DNA from 3 places in the Bacillus sp. DU-106 genome. Region 1 is predicted to be linked to each of the others. Evidence: predicted binding sites of a transcription regulator. Region 1 holds the regulator's gene; each other region holds the start of a gene.
What was found. The regulator Rex, encoded in region 1, represses fermentation and respiration genes when NADH is low (regulators of the CRP and FNR family bind a similar motif). The targets are predictions, from matches to a motif close to TTGTGAAATATTTCACAA.
Positions count from the first base shown of each region.

Region 2: a site for Rex is predicted at 2,053-2,070, ahead of nirB (NADPH-nitrite reductase large subunit). Genes of this name have one in related genera too.
Region 3: a site for Rex is predicted at 2,985-3,002, ahead of arcA (arginine deiminase). Genes of this name have one in related genera too.

Region 1 is NZ_CP026607.1:253,224-258,723, reverse strand. It holds gene groL (chaperonin GroEL) at 1-1,063, opposite strand, end outside; gene groES (co-chaperone GroES) at 1,102-1,386, opposite strand; gene C3Y97_RS01515 (CPBP family intramembrane glutamic endopeptidase) at 1,776-2,525, shown strand; gene C3Y97_RS01510 (YdiK family protein) at 2,522-2,713, shown strand; gene C3Y97_RS01505 (redox-sensing transcriptional repressor Rex) at 2,743-3,372, opposite strand; gene C3Y97_RS01500 (ABC-F family ATP-binding cassette domain-containing protein) at 3,560-5,485, shown strand.
Region 2 is NZ_CP026607.1:1,995,306-2,000,805, forward strand. It holds gene nirB (NADPH-nitrite reductase large subunit) at 1-1,977, opposite strand, end outside; gene ric (iron-sulfur cluster repair di-iron protein) at 2,186-2,893, opposite strand; gene C3Y97_RS10355 (excalibur calcium-binding domain-containing protein) at 3,097-3,990, opposite strand; gene exsG (exosporium protein ExsG) at 4,199-4,351, shown strand; gene C3Y97_RS10365 (hypothetical protein) at 4,570-4,779, shown strand; gene C3Y97_RS10370 (arylamine N-acetyltransferase family protein) at 4,876-5,500, opposite strand, start outside.
Region 3 is NZ_CP026607.1:393,718-399,217, forward strand. It holds gene C3Y97_RS02140 (amino acid ABC transporter ATP-binding protein) at 5-727, opposite strand; partial or broken gene C3Y97_RS28395 (HAMP domain-containing protein) at 1,103-1,288, shown strand; partial or broken gene C3Y97_RS28400 (methyl-accepting chemotaxis protein) at 1,658-2,230, shown strand; gene argR (arginine repressor) at 2,377-2,826, shown strand; gene arcA (arginine deiminase) at 3,095-4,327, shown strand; gene argF (ornithine carbamoyltransferase) at 4,358-5,356, shown strand; gene arcD (arginine-ornithine antiporter) at 5,456-5,500, shown strand, end outside.

The DNA of each region.
Region 1 (5,500 bases):
TTGTTTCTTCTAATTGCGCACGGATTTGACCGATGCGAGCTTCGATTTGTTCTGTGCTTCCTACACCTTCAACTACAGTTGTGTTTTCTTTTGTAACAACAACTTTACCAGCGCGTCCTAAAGATTCAACTGTAGCAGATTTTAAGTCACGGCCTAATTCTTCAGTGATCACTTCGCCACCAGTTAAGATTGCGATATCTTCTAGCATTGCTTTACGACGGTCACCAAATCCAGGAGCTTTAACAGCTACTACATTGAATGTACCACGAAGTTTGTTCACTACTAATGTAGCTAATGCTTCGCCTTCTACATCTTCAGCAATGATAAGAAGTGGTTTACCTTGTTGTACCACTTGCTCTAATACTGGTAAGATTTCTTGAATGTTAGAAATCTTTTTGTCAGTAATTAAGATATATGGGTTATCAAGAACTGCTTCCATTTTGTCAGAATCAGTAATCATGTAAGGAGATGCATAGCCACGATCAAATTGCATACCTTCTACTACGTCTAATTCTGTTGTGAATCCTTTAGACTCTTCTAAAGTAATAACGCCGTCGTTACCAACGCGCTCCATTGCTTCAGCGATTAATTGACCTACTTCTTCGTCAGCTGCAGAAATAGCAGCTACTTGTGCGATAGAAGATTTGCCTTCGATTGGTTTAGAAATCGTTTTTAATTCTTCAATTGCAGCAGTAACAGCTTTTTCGATACCTTTACGAAGACCCATTGGGTTCGCACCAGCTGTTACGTTTTTAAGACCTTCACGAATCATAGCTTGCGCTAATACAGTTGCAGTTGTTGTTCCGTCACCAGCTACGTCATTTGTTTTGCTAGCAACTTCTGCTACTAATTTCGCACCCATGTTTTCGAATGCATCTTCTAATTCGATTTCTTTTGCGATTGTTACACCATCATTTGTAATAAGTGGTGAACCAAATTTTTTCTCAAGTACAACGTTACGACCTTTTGGTCCAAGCGTAACTTTTACTGCGTTTGCAAGAGTGTCGACACCGCGAAGCATCGAACGACGTGCTTCTTCACTAAATTTAATATCTTTTGCCATAATAATTGACCCCCTTGGATTTTTTAAGATTTATATAATTAACCGATAACTGCTAAAATGTCACTTTCACGTAAAATCAAGTAGTCTGTACCTTCATATTTCACTTCAGTACCTGCATATTTTGAGAAGATGATAAGATCACCTGCTGCTACCTCTAAAGCAACACGCTCACCATTCTCAAGCACTCGACCAGTACCTACTGCAACAACTTTACCCTCTTGTGGTTTTTCTTTTGCAGTATCTGGTAATACGATACCACTTGCTGTTTTTTCTTCTGCTTGAACAAGCTCAATTACAACGCGATCACCTAATGGCTTTAGCATGAACAATAACCTCCTCATTTTGTTATGTAAATTTCTTTTATTAGCACTCAAGTCATCCGAGTGCTAACACACTTATAATAATAAATAATCTCAATTTCTTTTGCAAGTAAAAAAATCATAATTTTTTCGCAAATCACTATATAAACTTTCTATATACAATACTGCCTTTACTATATGAATCGTTGTTTCCACTGCTCGTATGTTACAATATGAAAGGACACCCTAAGTTGTTTTCGCTACACATACAACTTTCTCCTGTCTTCTATTATAATTTCAAATAAGGATTTACGAAAAAAACATAATTCAAGAGGTTTATATCGTAGGTAGCATATTTACATGTTATCCTAACTTATCTCATACACTATAGTTAGAAAGGATGGTTAAACCATTTGAAGAAACAATACTGGTGGATTATCGTTACATACATTTTAATGCAGTTATCTGGCGTTGTTGGATTACCACTTCTCCTAAAAACAGGACTCTATGATAATAGAGGATTTACCATTGAAGAAAAAGGACAAATCATAACGGGACACTGGGCAATCATTAGCTTCTTTATTGCATTATGTATCGTGCTTTGGTTACTTAGAACAGATATTCGTGACAGGCATTTAGATCCAATGCGCTCTTCTGTTCCAGCTACTATTGGATGGATTTTTATCGGGTTCTTCTTAGCAATCATCTCACAATCCATTGCAGGTATGATTGAAATGTATGTATTTGGGGTTCCACGTGGATCTGAGAATACAGACAGACTGATGGACATCGCAAGAACGATACCTTGGTTCCTTATTGTTGTATCTATAATTGGACCTATCTTAGAAGAAATCGTATTTAGAAAAATTCTATTCGGCACGCTTTATAAGAAGTTTAACTTCTTTATCGCAGCTATCATTAGTTCGCTTGTATTCGCAACAATTCATTTTGATTTTACTCACTTATTGGTATACACTGCTATGGGGCTCGTATTTGCCTTCTTATATGTGAAGACGAAACGTATTATCGTTCCGATTGCAGCTCATGTTGCGATGAATACATTAGTCGCTATTGGGCAAATTTTTATGAGCAATGAACAAATTCAAGAAATGATTAAAGAAGCTGAAAAAATGCAAGGCTTTATCGGAGGATTTTTTGTATGAGAAACTCACCATTGTTCATGGCTGCACTATACTTCCTTCTTGGATGTATCTTTACACGCTTCGCCATTACGAACGTGACAGATACAATCTGGAATATGTGGACAATACTATTTGCAGTTATGGCAACAATTGATTTTAATTTGGCACTTCGCCTTATATTAGTTAAATTCACAAAGAAGAAACAATAATAAAACGCAGAGGTCGCTTCCTCTGCGTTTTATTGTGGATAGTTTTTCAAAAAGTAAACTAATGTTTGTAACTCTACAGCTAAGTCAATATGATGAATTCTAATATTCTCTGATACGTTTAATCGCGCTGGTGTGAAATTCAAAATACCGTGCACGCTTGTTTCAGCTAATCTATCTGCTACAGCTTGTGCTACTGTAGCCGGTACTGTTAATATTGCCACTTGTATATCATTTGATAATCTCTCTTCTAATTCATCTAAATGATATACAGGAATGCCCCCGATTTCTGTTCCAACTTTCTCTTCACTAACATCAAATGCCATTTCAATTTTTGTATTATTGTTTTTCGTGAAATTATAATGTAAGAAAGCGGTCCCTAAATTACCTACTCCAATAAGTGCTACACGTGTTATATCATCTTGATCAAGTGTTTCGCGGAAAAATGATAATAAATAATTTACGTTATATCCATATCCCTTTTTCCCTAACGCTCCAAAATACGAAAAATCTCTTCGTATTGTTGCAGAATCTACTTTTACTGCCTCACTCAATTCGGCCGATGAAACACGCTGCTTACCAGAAAGAGATAAGTTTTGGATAAATCGATAGTATAGAGGCAATCTTTTAGCAGTGGCTTGTGGAATCTTTTGCTGATCCATATGACCTCTCCTCTCTTCCTATCTTTATTCATATACTTTAATCAAATACAGAAGTTTAGCACTCATTAAATTCCTTGTATAATAAAGAGAAGAAGTATTCTCTCTTTATTTTAAACTATACACTATTTTTAGTATGATTGAGAAATATAAACATGGCAAAGTTAAGAAATTATTTGAGGTGAAAACATTGATTTTATTACAAGTAAACGCGCTTTCGAAATTATACGGTGCAGAAACGATTCTTGCAAACATAAAATTGGAAGTACAAACAAAAGATCGTATCGCATTAGTTGGAAGGAATGGAGCAGGAAAATCTACATTATTAAAAATTATCGCTGGTGAATTATCTCATGATGGTGGCGAAATTATAAAACCGAAAGATGTCTCAATCGGATATTTAGCTCAAAATACTGGACTAGAAACGTCTTTAACAATTTGGGATGAAATGCTAACCGTCTTTACCCACTTACAGCAAATGGAGACAAAACTTCGAAGGCTTGAGCAAGAAATGGGAAAAGAAGAAAACTTTTCAAACGAAGCTACATATGAAAGATTGTTAGCTGATTATGACCAACTACAACTCAATTATAAAGATCAAGGTGGATATCAATATGAAGCGGATATTCGCTCCATTTTAAGCGGCCTTGGCTTCCCAGTTGAAACGCACCAGACGACGATCTCTACTTTAAGCGGCGGGCAAAAAACAAGATTAGCTCTCGGGAAATTATTATTAACAAAACCAGACTTACTTATTTTGGACGAGCCTACAAACCATTTAGACATCGAAACATTAACATGGCTTGAGCAATATTTGCAAGGTTATCCTGGCGCAATATTAATCGTCTCACATGACCGTTATTTCTTAGACAAACTCGTTACACAAGTATATGAAATTTCGAATAAAGAAAGCAGACGATTTGTTGGTAACTACAGTAAATATTTAGACTTAAAATCAGCATTATATGAGCAAGAAATGAAACGTTACGAAAAACAACAAGATGAAATCGCAAAACTTGAGGACTTCGTTCAAAAGAATATAGCTCGCGCTTCTACAACGAAACGTGCTCAAAGTCGCCGTAAACAACTAGACAGAATGGAATTATTAACGAGACCATTAGGGGATTCTAAGTCAGCATCATTCCACTTCGATATTGAAAAACAAAGTGGAAATGATGTTTTACAAGTAAATGATGCAACCATCGGCTATGATGGAAACCCTATAATTGAACATGTAACTATGCGCTTAACTCGCGGAGATAGTGTTGCTTTAGTTGGTCCAAACGGAATTGGGAAATCCACATTGTTAAAATCCATTGTGAATAAGTTACCACTATTAAATGGTGATGTTTCTTTCGGATCAAATGTATCTGTTGGTTATTATGATCAAGAACAAGCAAACTTAACATCTTCTAAACGGGTTTTAAATGAACTATGGGATGAATATCCACTGCAACCGGAAAAAGAAATCCGTACTATACTTGGGAATTTTTTATTCACAGGAGATGATGTACTGAAACCAGTATCTTCCCTTAGTGGTGGACAAAAAGCTCGATTAGCTCTTGCAAAACTTATGATGCAAAAGTCAAATTTGTTAATTCTAGATGAGCCTACGAACCACCTTGATTTAAATAGTAAAGAGATTTTGGAGAATGCTTTAATTGATTACCCAGGGACTCTTCTATTCGTCTCACATGACCGCTACTTTATTAACCGTGTAACAACGACTGTGGTTGAGTTATCAACAGAAGGTGCACAGGAATATTTAGGGGATTACGATTACTACGTTGAAAAGAAAAATGAAATGATTGAACGTGCAGAACTTGAACAGCAAGAAAGTGACGTTCCTGTTCAAAAGGTGGTTGCACAAGAGAAATTAAATTATTTAGAAGAAAAAGAGCGTAAAAAACTAGAGCGTCAACGCACTAGAAAAATTGAAGAGCTAGAACAAAGTATAGTGGAATTAGAAGAAGAAATTGCTACGTTAGAAGATCAACTTTGCTTACCAGAAATATATGCAGATTATGAAAAAGCTAGTGAAATTACAACTAAAAAGCAAACGCTACAAGAACAACTTGAAACTTGTATGGCAGAATGGGAAGAGCTGCATGTATAAGCATATTTAAATAAG
Region 2 (5,500 bases), 1.7 Mb from region 1:
CATTTCTAATGATTGTTCAAGGAGCATACCAAGTCCTAATGAATCTTTCGTACCGAAACGGCAGAAGCGAGAACCAACACATGATTTTACATTACGAAGCGATTTTGAATATGCATACCCCGAAGTCATATGTAAGTCAGCCCATACGTTAGGTAAATCTTGTTTCTTGACACCGTATAAGCCAATTCGGCTTGCACCGGTAATTTTCACAAGTGGAACATCATACTTCTTCGCAACTTCAGCAATTTTCATTAAATCATCAGCTGTTGTAACGCCTCCGTACATACGTGGAATAACAGAGAATGTACCATCGTGCTGGATGTTACCATTCATTCTTTCATTAACGAAACGGGACGATTTATCATCTTCATATTCTTCTGGAATCGCCATACGTAAATAGTAGTTTAAAGCAGGGCGGCATTTCGAACAGCCGTCTTCATGTGCAAAACCAAGAACATTTCGTACTTCTTTTGGAGATTTTAAGCCTTTCTCGTGAATGGCTGCTACGACTTCATCACGGGATAAAGGTGTACATCCACACATACCGGCAGATTGCGCTGAGGCATCAAAAGCATCTCCAAGTGTATGAGATAAAACTTGTTCCACAAGTGGACGACATTTACCACAAGAACCTGCGGCTTTCGTACAGCCTTTAACTTCTTCAAAAGTCGTTAACTCTTGTTCTAAAATGGCGTGAACGATTGAACCTTTCGTAACACCATTACATCCACAAATCGTGTCATCCGCACTCATTGTAGCAACGTCAAATTCACTTTCTTCACCAGCTTTGTGAAGAAGGGAAGCTGGTGTATATTCTTGTATATCTTCTTCCTTCTTTAACATGCTAAAGAGACGTGTACCGTCAGCTGTGTCACCATATAAAACGATACCGACGACTTTATTATCACGAATTAATACTTTTTTATAGGAACGTTTACATTCATCAAAGATTGATATTGCTTTCGTTTGATCATCTTCATAAATTTGACCAGCAGAGAATAAATCACAACCTGCAACTTTTAATTGCGTACCGACGATACTGCCCGAATATCCATCAGTTTGTAAATTTGTTATATGTTTTGCTAGTATCGCACCTTGTTCATAAAGAGGAGCAACAAGTCCATATGCGATACCGTCATGCTCTGCACATTCTCCAACTGCATAAATGGACTCATCATTTGTTAGCATATAGTCATTGACTACAATACCGCGATTTACAATTAAACCGGCATCTTTTGCTATTTGCGTATTTGGGCGTATTCCGACAGCCATTACGATTAAATCACAATCTACAACTTCACCATCTTCAAATTGAATGCCCTCAACATGGTCTGTACCAAGAATTTTTACAGTTTTCTTTTCCATTAGAAATTTCATGCCTTGCGCTTCTAAATCTTCGCGCAGAAGAGAAGCTGCTTTCGTATCTAGTTGTTGCTCCATTAAGTTTGGCATTAAATGAACAACATGTACGTCCATCCCTAAGTCAATAAGACCTCTTGCGGCTTCTAAACCAAGTAACCCACCACCAATGACAACAGCCTTTTTCTTTTCATTAGCGGTATCAATCATAAATTGTGTATCTTCAATTGTTCGAAATCCTGTTACACCAGGGAGAGTGGAACCTTCTACAGGCAAAATAAAAGCACTAGAACCTGTTGCGATAATGAGTTTGTCATATGTAAGAGTACGATTCTTTTCTGTAATAATAATTTTTTCTTCTCGGTTAATACTTTGAACTTTTTCATTTGTATACAAAGTTATTTCGTTTTCTTCATACCAACTGTATTCATTCATAATGATATCTTGCATATTTGTTTTGCCTTGTAAAACATGAGAGAGCATAATACGGTTGTAGTTTGGATGAGGTTCATCTCCAAAAATAGTAATCTCATATGAATCACTATCATGTTTTAATATTTCTTCCATACAGCGTATGCCAGCCATACCATTTCCGATCATAACTAAACGTTTTTTCATTTTCGTTTCCCCTTTTTCTGTGAAATGTTGAACAAAGGATTATGTTTTTATTATAGAAAATCAAAAAAGGAAGAGATGTGATGTTTATCACATTTTTATAATGATTCACAAATTGTTAAAATTCGGATTTATTCGAGAGGGATGTGTATAGTCTTTACCAAATGAAAGAGCAGGACATAAGTATGTATACTCATGTCCTGCTCTTTATTTATGCTCTCGTAATGGCACGTGGAAATAAAATATTATTTTCTAAATGAATGTGCTCAAATAAATCAGACTCTAGCGCTTCAAGACGTTGGTAAACAAGTCGATAAGTACCGCAAGCTCCTTCTGGAGGAGTAAAGTCATTTGTAACTTTACGAAGTTCTTTAATAATGTTGCCTGCGTGGTTATGTTCATTTTCCAACTCATCTACTATTTTACGTAATTTCACATAGTTTTCGTCAATTGGATTTTGTTCAAATTCTAAAATTAATGGGAAATCTTCTGTTTCTTCTTTAATTAAATGCTGTTCTAATTCCATCTTTAATTCGTGAAATAGCTTATGAATTTGAGCTAAGTGAGGCTGACTTGCTCCGTGGACGCGTAATACTTTCGTCACATACGGACTTAACTGTGGTAATTCTTCATTTAAATAGCGATGATGCTTATTTATAACATAATCAATCAATTCACGATAAGAAGCATTTTTCCAATCAATTTCAGATTCATTTAATCGTTTCGTATTATGATAAAGCGTATTTAATTCTGTAAGTACTTCTGTTGCTGATAAATTTCTTTCATGAATTGCATCAATAAGTGGTTTATTACCACCACAACAAAAGTCTATTCTATATGATTTAAAAAGATTACTAGCTTTTGGAAATTGTGTAACAATCTCACCGACAATAGAAGTTTCAGTAAATGTATGTTCCATATGAATGCCTCCATAAAGTTTGAATGTAATATCTAAATTAAGAATAGCAATAAATGAAAAACAATGTGGTGATTGAAATCACTTATAATGTGTCAATTTTAAGGATAATCAAATGAGTTTTATAAAAGGAAGAGGGAGAGGGAATTCGTCATAATAGTTTCTGATAATAAAAAAGAAGCTTACTAGAAGCTTCTTTTTTACTACTATTTTTCACATGCAACTCCATCGCCATCACGATCAAGATGTGAGTCATAACCTGGTTGTCCTTTATATAGAGGAGCTTTCCCGGCAGCTCTAACTGCGGCACAATTTTTGTAATATGCACTACTAGTATTTCCTGAAGCAGGTTGTGTTTGAGCTTGCTGTGCTTTTTGCTCTTCTTGTTGCTTACGAGCTTGTTCATCAGCCTGACGTTTTTGCTCTTCTTGTTGCTTACGAGCTTGCTCATCAGCTAGGCGTTTTTGCTCTTCTTGTTGCTTACGAGCTTGCTCATCAGCTAGGCGTTTTTGCTCTTCTTGTTGTTTACGAGCTTGTTCATCGGCTAGACGTTTTTGCTCTTCTTGTTGTTTACGGGCTTGTTCATCAGCCTGACGTTTTTCATCCTCTTGCTTACGAGCTTGTTCATCGGCTAGACGCTTCTCATCTTCTTGCTTTTGAGTTTTTTCGTCCGCCTCTTTTTTCTTTTCGCTATCTTTCTGTTCTTCATTGTTAGAAGCAACTTTTGTACTAGTTGCTGTCGTTTTTTCAGAAGAAGGATCTGAAATACCTGATAGCGCAACAAAAATGACAAATAATACGGCTGTAATAATAAATTGTTTTTTCGCTACACCTGTTTTCTTAATAACAGATAAGATTGCTAGAACAAGGAAGAATATAAATAGAATGAAACTTAAAGTAGAAAAAAACTCGACGACGGGGTGTTCCGATTTTGTTGTACCGGCCGTTATTAATATAATAGAAATCATAAAAAGAATAACGGTAGGACGTCCATATTGTTTTGCTTTTCCATTTTTCTTAAAGAATGAAATAATACATAAGATTAAAAGAATAAAAGCAATAAAAAATAAAGCTGCACCAATATTACTTAAAATCGTCATTTTCATACCTCCATTTGTAAGATTCTTCTTATTGATTATATAGGAACTTATTGGATATTACACGTTTTATATAAATTTAGAAAGTTAATATTTTTACTAGACTTATAAACATTTATTTTATATATAGGGAAAAATAGATATATATCCTATTACGTTTTGAAAGAGATTTCATAAATTATAGTATATCGATTGAAAGGAGGAGATTTGAATGGAATTTCAATTGTTGGTAACTTGTATATTACAAGAAGGTAATGCTTACTTTTTAGTAACGAAGGTAGACGATGTTATTACGTTAAAAGTACCGATTACTGCGGGAGTAGCAGGTTTATTTTTAGCTTTAGGTGTACCAAGATGTTCTTAATTTAAATCTCTATAGTAGAAGGGGAAGGGACATGCCTTCCTTTTCTACTATTACATAATATAATTATGTAAACTTAAATATCATATTTGTGATAGCACGTTTGAAATGGACATGCATATACTATAATGTTTCATTGGATGTTAGCGGTGAAAGGTAGTTTTAATAAGTACATCCAGTGATGTTTTTAAGTTATGAAAATAAAAGAGGTGCTATTATATATGAAAAGAAAAACATTTGATATTCCAGTTACATTGCGAAGAGAGTGGTTTTTACTAGAGTTAGCTTATTTAACGAAAAAATATGGAATTGAAATTGCAACTAGCAAAATGGATGCTGCACCGTTTTTAAGAGATCAAGTTACAGAATCAAAGATAGGGAAAGGGTTACAATACGATAAATATGATGATGAATATATAATTGAAAATTAAAGGGTAACAACAAAATTAAATTAATTTATAACAAAATATAAAATAAAGCAGATTCTAAATATAGGATCTGCTTTATTATGAAGTACTTGTAGTCAACTAACCTCTTTCTAGTGTTTTTCCTACATATTTCTCTTGCGTTATTCCAAAAGATTCAAGAAGAATGCGAGCATAATCTTTAGATTCTATTGGTCGTTTATTTTTAGTGCCTTTAAAGGTTTCTGTATAATTTTTATTTGTTAATGATATGTGACCATAAGTAGTTAATTTACAAGTGATAGCCCCTTTATTAAAAGGAGATTCTTTATGCTCTACAATCACTTTTTGAATGTTATTCACTTTTTTCTCATCTATTGGATCTACAGTGAAAGCATAGCCTATTTTCCATTCATTTGAAGGTTCAGATTGTAAGAAACTTGTAGATTCTCCGTTAGCTCCTTTTCTCATTTCTAAAATATGAGTACCTTTTCGAGTATTTCGCTTACGAATTCGATATTCTCCTGTTTGAGAGGAGATGACTTCTCCGTTAAAAGGGACTGGATGTAAAGGGAGATGAGATGCAAAACCTGCATCCACAACATAATCTTTACCCTCATGACTTAATATGATAATGACATGACCATCATCGGGTTTCCATTTATTATCGTACAGATCATAAACAGTACCGGCTACTTTGTATACTTGAAACCCACAATCAATTAAAAAATAATACAATAAGGAGTTT
Region 3 (5,500 bases), 140 kb from region 1:
TACATTATAAAACGTTGCGTAAAAATTGTTTTGCCCGTTCATGTGATGGAGCTGAAAAGAATTGTACTGGCGGAGCATCTTCTACAATCTTTCCATCGTCCATAAAGATGACGCGATCAGCTACATCTTTTGCGAAATTCATTTCATGAGTAACAATAACCATTGTCATCCCTTCTTCAGCAAGTTCTTTCATAACTTGCAATACTTCTCCAACAAGTTCAGGGTCTAAAGCTGAGGTAGGCTCATCAAATAGCATAATCTTAGGGCTCATTGCAAGAGCTCGTGCAATGGCAATGCGCTGTTTTTGACCACCTGAAAGAAGATGAGGAGTTACATCCGCTTTATCTTGAAGGCCGACTTTTTGGAGAAGTTGATTTCCAATATCCTGTGCATTTGCTTTCTCTAATTTTTTTACGTGAATAGGTGCTTCTATGATGTTTTCTAGTGAGGTCATATGAGGAAAGAGGTTAAAGTGCTGAAAAACCATACCGACATTTTCACGGACTTTATTTAAATTTGAATGCTTTGGATCAATTCGCTCACCTTGTAAGTGAATTTCGCCTTCATCGTACATTTCTAAAAAGTTAAGACAGCGAAGTAATGTACTTTTACCAGAACCACTGGCACCAATTAAAACAACAACTTCTTTTTCTTTTACTTCTAAATCAATTCCTTTTAACACATCAAGTGAACCGAATGATTTTACTAGATTTCGAACTTGAATCATACAAAACCCCCAGTTAAAAATATATTTTACAAATGTTGCCCTGTATTTCTGTTATTAGTCATAAATTGTCAGAATCCTTTATTTTTTTCGTGCAATTTGATATTCAAAGAAATAATGATTTTTAAAATCTCTATATCCTTCTATAATGAAAATATGGATAATAATATATAGGTAGTATTTATATTGCTTATAAAAAGGGGGAAAGGGAAGATGGAAAAAGAAAGAAAAACATTTTCTTTTGGATTACGTACACAACTTATGCTATTCACTACAGTTTTAGCTTTCATTACATATTCAACAAGTATATTTTTTATTTACGTGATATACGATTATTTTCAAAGTTATGTAAGTCAAACTGTATATAATATTATCGTTATGTTATTAGGGGTAGTATGGTCTGGAATTTTAGCATATGGAGCAGCCGTATTTTTAATTAAACCGCTTCGCAAGTTAGAGGAAGCGGCAAGAAAAGCAGCTGAGGGTGATATTCGTGAAGATGTTCCATTACCGAAGACAGATGATGAAATTAAATCTTTAAGTGTTGCATTTAATATGATGTTAGGAAACTTAAGGGGCATGGTAAAAAATATTGATACAACATTTTCGTATACAAATAATCAAGTACAGCAGATTAGAAAACAAACAGGCGAAGCAACGAGACAAGCGCAAGGTGTATCTGAGACACTTGCAGAGATTTCTTCAGGCGCTGAGCAATCAGCGGCATCAATTCAAGCAATTGTTTCTGCTGTTGATACAACGACTTCTATTGCAAGTGAAGTAGAAGAAAAAGCGAAGCAGTCTGATACATTGTCTTCAGAAATGGTTGAAGCTTTAGGGCATAGTACTCGTGTCTTTACGTCTTTAATTCAAGGTATTCAAACATTGGCAAAAGAAAATGAAGATTCAATGCAAAATGTACAGAAGTTAGAAGAACGAATGAAACAAGTAGAACATATTGTGTCTGTTGTGAGTGCGATTGCTAGCCAAACGAATTTATTAGCACTAAATGCTTCTATTGAGGCAGCTCGTGCAGGAGAGCATGGAAGAGGCTTTGCGGTTGTTGCGGAAGAAGTACGTAAACTTGCTGATGAAAGTGATCATTCTGCAAGAAACATATCGCAGTTATTACGGAATATGCAAGATGAAGTACAACAAGTTGCAATGAAAATGACAGAACAAGTGAAAATAGCTAAAGAAGAGGCGAAACGTGGGGAAGCTACGGAATTAATTTTAAAAGAAATGTCATCAAGTGTTATGGAAGTAGCCGATGCAACTCAGCAAATTAGTAGTTATATGAATGAACAAGTGAGCCACATTCATCAAACAGGAGCACAAACAAAAGCTGTAGCAGCAATTGCTGAAGAAACGTCAGCTGGTTCGCAAGAAGTAGCACGTGTGACGCTACAACAATCTAAAAATATGATAGTAATCGATCAATTATTAAAGGATTTAGAGAAGCAAGCAACTGATTTGAAACAAACAATTGAACGATTTTCAATGTAAAAGGAAGAACAGAATATTGTTCTTCTCTTTTTTATTTAGCTTGATTTAATATTTACAGTTAAACTATGAACGTTTCCGCAACATTCTTTTCTGTCCCTTTCGGATGAAAATTATAGCGAGCTATAATATTAAAAGGGGTGTCTTTTATGAAAAAAGAAAAAAGACAACGGTTAATTAAACAATTTGTAAAGGAGTATGAAATAGATAAGCAAGAAAGATTAGTAGAATTGTTAGCAAAAAAAGATGTATTAGTAACACAAGCTACGGTTTCTCGCGATATTCGTGAGTTAAACTTAACGAAGGTACCTTCTCAAGAAGGATTAATGATATATAAAGTTTTCTCAGAAGAGCATTTACAAACTGATATAAAGTTAAAGAAAAAATTACGAGAAGTTGTTGTAAAAATTGATTGTGTAGATCAATTAATGGTTATTAAAACATTACCTGGTAATGCACATGTTATTGGTGTTTTATTTGATGAATTAGATTGGAAAGAAAAAATAGGATGTATATGTGGAAATGATACATGCCTTATAATTTCACAGTCGAAATCAGATAGGGAGATTATAGAAGAAAGATTAAATTTAATTATTTAGATGCAAAAATCCTGTTTTTAATAAAATTAAAAACAGGATTTTTGCTTAAATACGGAAGTTAAATATTCAATATATATGCGTAATATATGTATTTTTTATTGAGAAAGCAAGATAGTTTGTTATAAAAATACATATTCGTATGATTTTAAAAAAATAACTTGTTTAATATTTCACAATGATAATGTGGATGCTTTCACAAAGATGAAAATACAGAGCATTTATTATGTACTTGTAAGACATCAAACATATTTAAAAGGAGGTACAACAAATGAAACATCCGATACATGTTACTTCAGAAATTGGGGAATTACAAACGGTTTTATTAAAACGACCGGGTAAAGAAGTGGAAAACTTGACGCCAGATTATTTGCAGCAATTATTATTTGACGATATTCCATACTTACCAATTATTCAAAAAGAGCATGATTATTTTGCACAAACGTTACGCAATCGGGGTGTTGAAGTTCTTTATTTAGAAAAACTAGCCGCTGAGGCGTTAGTAGATAAAAAACTTCGAGAAGAATTTGTTGATCGTATTTTAAAAGAAGGACAGGCCGACGTAAATGTTGCACATCAAACTTTAAAAGAATATTTACTTTCCTTTTCAAATGAAGAATTAATTCAAAAAATTATGGGCGGTGTACGGAAAAACGAAATTGAAACAAGTAAGAAGACACATTTATATGAATTAATGGAAGATCACTATCCGTTTTACTTAGATCCAATGCCTAATTTATATTTTACTCGTGATCCAGCAGCTAGCGTGGGCGATGGCTTAACGATAAATAAGATGAGAGAACCAGCGCGTAGACGTGAATCATTATTCATGGAGTACATCATTAAATATCATCCAAGATTTGCAAAACATAATGTACCAATCTGGTTAGATCGTGATTATAAATTTCCGATTGAAGGTGGCGACGAGCTAATTTTAAATGAAGAAACAATTGCGATTGGAGTATCTGCTCGTACTTCAGCTAAAGCAATTGAACGTTTAGCTAAAAATCTCTTTAGCCGACAAAATAAAATTAAGAAAGTGTTAGCAATAGAAATTCCAAAATGTCGAGCATTTATGCATTTAGATACAGTATTTACAATGGTTGATTATGACAAGTTTACAATTCACCCAGCCATTCAAGGGCCAAAAGGGAATATGAATATTTATATTTTAGAAAAAGGATCAGATGAGGAAACTCTTAAAATTACACATCGTACTTCTTTAATGGAAGCATTAAAAGAGGTATTAGGCTTAAGTGAATTAGTTCTTATTCCATGTGGAGGAGGAGATGTAATTGCTTCTGCTCGTGAACAATGGAATGATGGCTCGAACACATTAGCAATTGCGCCAGGTGTAGTTGTTACATATGATCGCAACTATGTATCTAATACGTTATTACGTGAACACGGTATAGAAGTGATTGAGGTGCTAAGTTCGGAATTATCTCGTGGTCGTGGGGGTCCACGTTGCATGAGTATGCCAATTGTTCGTAAAGATATTTAGTATAAATAACGGAGAAAGTAGGGATGAATTATGTTAATGACTAGACCAAATTTAAAAGGAAGAAGCTTTCTAGCAGAAAAAGATTTTACACAAGAAGAATTGTTATATTTTCTAGATTTGGCAGCAGAATTAAAAGAGAAAAAGAAAAATGGTATCCCGCATCATTATTTAGAAGGTAAAAATGTAGCGCTCTTATTTGAAAAAACTTCTACTCGTACGCGTTGTGCATTTACAGTAGCATGTACAGATTTAGGGGCAAATCCTGAATATTTAGGGAAAGGTGATATTCAACTTGGGAAAAAAGAATCTGTAGAGGATACAGCAAAAGTGTTAGGGCGTATGTTTGACGGAATTGAGTTTCGTGGATTTAATCATGAAACTGTAGAATCTTTAGCACAAAATTCTGGTGTGCCAGTTTGGAATGGATTAACAGATATGTGGCATCCAACACAAACACTAGCAGATTTATTAACAATTAGAGAACATATAGGGAAATTGAAAAATGTGAAGCTCGTTTACGTTGGCGATGGGCGAAATAATGTTGCTAATAGCTTACTAGTTGGTGGAGCAATCGTTGGAATGGATGTACGTATTTGTACACCGGAATCTTTATGGCCTGCACAAGAAGTAATTGATTTAGCAAAAAAATATAATGAACAAGTAATGATAACAAGTAATGTGGAAGAAGCTGTTGCGAATGCAGATGTAATTTATACAGATGTATGGGTGTCTATGGGGGAAGAAGAAAAATTTGCTGAACGTGTCGAGTTATTGAAACCTTATCAAGTAAATATGAAAATGATTAAAGCAACAGGGAATGAAAACGTGATTTTCTTACATTGTTTACCTGCATTTCATGATGTTGAAACGATGTATGGCGAAGAAGTTTATGAGAAATATGGGTTGAAAGAAATGGAGGTAACTGACGAAGTATTCCGCAGTAAACATTCAAAAGTATTTGATCAAGCTGAAAATAGAATGCATACAATTAAAGCGGTTATGGCAGCTACTTTAGGAAACATGGAGTAAAGAAGAAAGGGAGTCTTCCTTTCTTCTTTCTCCTCCTTTAGACACTATCATTCACTATTGCTTTTGTATTGTTATTGCAATTAAAGAGAGGTGAGTGGAATGGGTGAAGATAAGAAATTAGGGTTGTTTACACTAACGGCTCTT